Regions from separate parts of the Xylanibacillus composti genome, predicted to be linked through region 1. Evidence: riboswitches for the same ligand, from Rfam matches in the RefSeq annotation. Region 1 holds a riboswitch; the other holds the start of a gene.
The links. Region 1 has a riboswitch for cyclic di-GMP ahead of XYCOK13_RS17590 (PAS domain S-box protein). Riboswitches for the same ligand answer to the same signal wherever they lie in the genome.

Region 1 (3,126 bases):
AGTGGTTCCGCGATCCGGCTCGCTCCAAATGCGGAAGGTGCCTTGATGGGCGTCAATGATCCTGCGGCTAATCATCAGACCTAGCCCGGTGCCGTCAGCCTTCGTCGTGAAGAATGGCTCCCCGATCCGTTCCATCATATCAGCCGGGATGCCCGGTCCATGATCCTGCACTTGAATACTCAAGGCCTCGGTCCCCTTCTTTTTGACAGTAATGCGAATGTCGCCCCCTTGCGGCATCGCTTCGATCGCATTTTTGATTACATTCAGCAGCACCTGTTTCAACTGATTTTCATCACAGTAAATAATTGGCAAATTCTCATCGTAATCCTTAACCAAGTTGACGTTGGCGAGAATAGCTTGCGTTTCCAGCACCGAAATCACGCTTCGCAAAATCTCCTTCACATTCTTGTCGCTGTATTGGATCAAGTGCGGCTTGGCCAAGGTCATGAATTCATTCACAATCAAATTGATGCGATCAAGCTCTTCCTGCATAATATCGATGAAATTCGACTCGCGATCACGCAGTTTGCTTTTCAGCAGCTGGGTAAATCCCTTCAGCGACGTCAACGGGTTGCGAATTTCATGGGCAACGCCGGCAGCCAGCTGTCCGACGACAGACAGCTTCTCCGACTGGATCAGCAGATCCTCCTCCTTCTTCCGTTCGGTGATGTCACGAAGCACTGTCAGAATAACGGAGTTGCCATTGTAGGAATGAATGCGGATGCTCGAAGCCTCCACCTCTATCCACTCGCCGGTTGCACAATAGATCTTTTTTTCCACGAAGGCAGAGGCAGCGTCTGTTTGCATAACCTGCTCCATGCTGATACGGGTTTCCTCATGATAATCAGGATGCAGCAAGTCGAAGTAGTATTGGCCAATCAGCTTCCCTTCCGAATCGGCCCTTGTCAGCTCCACCGCCGACTTGTTCGCATAAATGATCATCCCGTCCGCAATGACGAGAATCGCTTCGGGCAAGTATTTGAGCAGCCGCTGATAGCGCTTGGCATTTTCCCTTAACAGCTCCTCCGCTTGCTTCTTGTAGGTAATATCCTGGACTGTGCCCAGAACCGCCGGCCTTCCCCTATAAGTGATTGCCGAGCAGCTTCCTTCCAGGTGTATGGTTTGTTGATTTTTCTTGACACCTACAGTCTGATATTCGTATACCACATCCTGATCCATGGCATGCACGGTTTGCTCCAGCCGGCTCGCGCATTCTTTCTGAATAATTGCATCCGCCGCTGTGGAATGGACAAATTCTTCAGCAGCGTAACCGAACATGTTGGCCAAATAAGGGTTGACATACACCAACTCGCCATCCTGGTACAAATACACGCCGACTAAAGCCCGTTCAATCAGATTGCGGTAGAGCACCTCGGTCTCATGAAGAGTCTCCAGCGTTTTCATAAATTCTGCTTGCACATCCACAGCGACACCAGGATCGCGATTCCGCTCAGGACTCCCTGTCCCGTTCTGCTCCCCGTCTAGCTTCCAGCACGATTCGGGCGCACGACTCCTGGACTCCAGCAGCTCTGTCTTGTCATGAACTTGGACTAGCAAGCCGCAAGGAATGCAGCGTTCATCGATAAGCAGGGAAAAGGACACTTGCGCATAAATGATTTTGCCTGAATGGTGGACAAGCTGTTTCTCCATAATCAATTTGTGATCAGGGCTATCCTCAATCTCCCGGAGAGATGGAATGCATGTCCCCCTCCCCTCATCATGAGCGAGCTGAGAAAAATTCAGATGCAGCAGCTCCTCCTCCCGGTAACCGAACAATTCGCAAAACGCCGGATTCACCTTCTTCATCAACCCGGTCAATTCCAGACAGGCTATTCCTAATGGTGAATGCTCAAATAATACCGTATCCGCATTAAGCATGGTCTTCGACATCTCCCGCACTTGTATTGGACACATTTCGGATGGAAGCGCTTTTATGAAAGCATGAAAAAACCGCCTGTCTAATTCATGGGCGGCATACTCCATCGACTATGTCGTTTCGGTAGCCCAACCGCCATAGAATGCATATTCTTTAGGCTTGTGGCTTTGCGTCCTTACCTTTCGATAAGTTTGCCGTTTCGACTGATTGGATGTGAAGAATAGTCCAACAGACCTACATGATTAGTATAACGGCTTCATGGGTTAATTTTCAAGTTTGTATCAAATATCCATTAATCTCTCTCTCAAATGCAACGTTCTTCGGTGTCATGGACATGGTTCATTCCGATTGATAGTTGGGAAAATATAGAATTTTTAGACAGCAACACCTGGGATTCCTATAGATTAAAAAAAGGAGAATGAATGACGGCTCCTGCTGTTCCATTATTGCTCTCCATGCATAATTTGGTCATATCAGGGAGTCAAATGAAGTTGGCTCTGTCATTCTTCTGAGAAGGTGGTGATCCAGCATTGTCGATTGGTGACCGCATAATAAACGGAGGTTTTGAAACAGGCTCGCTTTCACCGTGGATTGGGGCGTATGTTTCCATAAGCACACAGCAGGCCCATTCCGGCTATTACGCCGCGCTGCTCGAGGGAGGAGAGCCGAACGCGTATCTATACCAATTCGTTCCGGTCAGCCCCGGGGAACAGTTTGAGTTTTCAGCTTTCATATCAAGCGCATCGAGTGGATCCAGTCCCCTCATTTCATTTTCCGTTATCTATTACGACGATGCCTATCGTTATCTCGGTTATGGCATGACTTCTTACATTCCTGGAGGAGAACTGCCGGATGCTCAAACGAACAGTTGGAGGGAATTGTCTCAGACAACCTCCCCTGCACCTGTAGGTACTGCTCTTGCTCTTGACATTCTAAACAAGCTACCGCAAGCCGACAGCCCAGCTGTTCTCGTTGACGATGTTGCGCTTTTGTACACAGGTCCAATCGGCCCCACCGGGCCGACGGGCGCGACTGGACCAATCGGTGCTACCGGGCCAACGGGTGCTACCGGACCAACCGGCGACACGGGGCCGACGGGTGTCACGGGGCCAACTGGAGCGACCGGACCAATCGGTGCTACCGGGCCAACCGGAGCGACTGGACCAACGGGCGACACGGGGCCAACGGGCGCGACCGGGCCAACAGGAGCGACTGGACCAATCGGTGCTACCGGGCCAACAGGCGACACG
Region 2 (3,126 bases), on a different contig from region 1:
GGATAATCTCCGCGATCTCTCCGACGGAAGCATTCACCTGCACGGAGAGCTTTCTGACCTCTGCGGCGACTACCGCGAATCCTTTGCCCGCTTCTCCGGCTCTGGCAGATTCAATCGCCGCGTTTAAGGCCAGCAAATTGGTTTGCTCCGCGATTCCCTTTATGACCTCACTCAGCTTGGAAATATCATCGATGCGCAGCTCCAAGTGATTGACCTTGTCCGTGGAATCTGCAACTAAGGCGGCCACTTCTTCAAACAGCTCGACCGAGCGTGCCATCTCCTGCTTCCCTTGATCGGAAGCCTGATGCACATTCTTCGCATGCGCTTCCAGCACCCTGCCGTCCTCGTTGGACAGCACGATCTGCTTATTCAACTGGTCAATCAAGCTGGAGATGTCCCCGGAGGTGCTTGCCTGTTCTTCCGCGCCTGCTGACAACTGCTGCATCGTAGCAGACACTTGCTCCGAGCCGGTGCGCACTTCGCTGGCCGCTTGCGTCAAGACGGCGCTTTGCTGATCGACCTGGCTTGAGATTTGCTTCAACTTTTGCATGATGTCGAGCAAGAACGCCACCATGGCATGGCTGGATCTTGCAAGCTGCCCAACCTCATCCTGACGCTGGGTATCCTTAGCATCCAGATGCAGCTGCAAGCTGCCGTCCGCAATTTCTTGCATCTGGTGAACAAGTCTGGCTACGGGCTTGGTGATGTGGCGGATAAGCAGGAACCCCAGCATAAAGACGATGAGGATGCATAAGGTGATTAACCCCCATGACAGAAGCATCTGTCTTTGATTCGCTTCGATCAGAGCTTGGACCTTGGCGACAGCGGTGTGCTCCAGATCCTGCTGCAGCACATCGATCACATGGCGAGTCTGATTAAATTCGTGCCTCAAGCGCTCCAGTTCTGACGCCGGCACATCCGTTTGATGGGTGATGAACTGTTCGACATCCTGCTGCCAATGGGTGAATTGCCGGAAGAAATCCTCATAGTGCGCGAGCACCTGGTCAGGCTGCAACCCATCGACCACGGTCAGGATGTCCCTGGCCTGATTCATCCGCTCCGTAACTTGAACGATGTTTTCATGGAAGTCTGACGTCCAGACTGCCAGTTGTTCAGAAGTAGCCGACTCATTGGCCTGAATGCTCATGAACGCTTGTTCCGCCTGGTAAAAGTCGCGGTCTGCATTCAATAAGTAATGCGTCGCATAGTAAAGCTCGTCGTACAATTCCTGTTCCAATTCCTCCGCTGTTGACTTGAGCGACTGCATGAGAAAGCCGTTGCTAACCACAAGAGCGACTGTAGCCAGCAGAAGTACTCCGAACAACTTGGTGCCGATTCTTAGATGATTGAACTTGGACAGCATGGATGCATCCCCCTTGGTCATAACCTTTTTTCAAACAAAAAATACACCCCGTCTACTGGCGTGTACTTCCTGAGCAAACGGCAGCTGGCTGGCATGGCAGCATGATGACGCTGCGGTAGCCCCTGTAGCTTTGCGTCACTACGTTTCCGTAGCTTTGCCTTGATCGAAGAATATGGAGTTTTTACGTAGAACCTGGCTGTATGGATCAATCCGAATTTTGTCATTAGTGTAAACGAAATCGAGTTATTTTACAATACAAATTTCGACAAGATTCCACACGCTGGTGTTGCGATTGGCGGAGGAGAGGGCGCCATGAAGTCCTTGTTGCTTCCAGCCCAATATGCGAATACTCGTTGCTACGTTCCTGCTCAATATGCTGGAATAGCGGCAAGAGCCGAGCTTGAAAAAAGTAACGGCGGTGAGCAGAAAGAGCAGAAAGAGCAGAAAGGTTGACCGGACCAGTCGTTTGAATCTGTAGCGGCCGCATATGTCCATTAGAGCGAAAAAAACGTTCCTTCGATTTTCTAGCGGCCGCATATGTCCATTAGAGGCCCAAAAAACCCGGTTTTGCTGGTTAGTGCATCGCTAATGGTCATTCGTGTCCGTTGCATTTCAAAAAAAGGCCAATACGCCCTCTGACGGTCATCTATGTCCGTTAAGGTTACATAAAGTCAGCGGCGGCGCTCTCATCAGCAAGGTCGATCGGCAGTGGCGGGGGCATAAGTGGTCACGAAAGATGCCAACTGACCCCCTTCGACCCGAGAACTGCGCCCGCGCATGTTTCTCGGGCGTTCGCCATTTCGCTTTAGTGATCGTTTGTTGATCGTTTGTTGATCGTAGGCATATATAATAGATTGCAACCTACTTCGACATTCTTCGACAAATCCACACAGATGGAGGATGACTAATTTGGCGGAATATGATGGAGCTAATTGGAGAATGGTACACAAGGCCGCAATGGGGAGAAGGGCACTGATCGGCATGCTGGCCAGCGTGCTTTTTTTGACCCAACTGGTAATCGCGGATACCGCGCATGCGGCTAGCGGCTGGAGCAACGTGAGTGGTGAAGAGGGCATAACTACGAGCCAGGGGAGTATGGTGCGACCTGATCTTATCGAATACAACGGGTATTTATATCTAATCTGGTCAGAGTTGTATGATGGAAATTATAGGGAAATGCACGTGATGCGTTATAACGGTACCAATTGGGAATCTGTCCAAGGAGGGGATGATGGCTGTGTCATGGTTGGCTGCGTCAATGCAGAAGCTGGGTCGCCTAATAATTCAGCGGTATTCCCATCTCTGGAAGTTTACGACGGCAAGCTCTTCGCCTCCTGGTATGAAAACTACACGATGATTAACTATCAAGCGAGGGTTAGGCAATATGACGGCGAACATTGGACGACGGTGGACGGCGGTACGCTTAATGTAAGTACGAACACAGCCAATGATCCCGATTTGATGGTGTATAATGATGAGCTCTATGCCATCTGGTATGAAGCGAACAATATTCATGTGAAGAAATATAGTGGTGATGCCGATTCGCCGCAGTGGAATCTCGTCACGCCTAACGGAGGATTGAGTTCAAATGCAGGCCTGAATCCAACGCTGATTGAGTTTCAAGGAAGCTTGCACGCGGTATGGCGGGAGATGGGGTCAGGGGTAAGCAAAGTACGAGTCAGCAGATATGAGGGCAACACTAATTGGGTATCTGTTGACGAGGGCGGACGGACGGAGAACCCGTCCTCGCATGCGTTGACTCC

Region 2: linked by a shared signal. The riboswitch ahead of XYCOK13_RS21120 (methyl-accepting chemotaxis protein) and the one ahead of XYCOK13_RS17590 (PAS domain S-box protein) in region 1 are both predicted to bind cyclic di-GMP.

The regions. Positions count from the first base shown of each region.
Region 1 is NZ_BOVK01000056.1:28,564-31,689, reverse strand. Features, by position in the region: gene XYCOK13_RS17590 (PAS domain S-box protein) at 1-1,878, opposite strand, end outside; cyclic di-GMP riboswitch class I at 1,996-2,082, opposite strand; gene XYCOK13_RS17585 (NTTRR-F1 domain) at 2,407-3,126, shown strand, end outside.
Region 2 is NZ_BOVK01000089.1:9,059-12,184, reverse strand. Features, by position in the region: gene XYCOK13_RS21120 (methyl-accepting chemotaxis protein) at 1-1,363, opposite strand, end outside; cyclic di-GMP riboswitch class I at 1,440-1,532, opposite strand; gene XYCOK13_RS21115 (hypothetical protein) at 1,676-1,816, shown strand; gene XYCOK13_RS21110 (S-layer homology domain-containing protein) at 2,273-3,126, shown strand, end outside.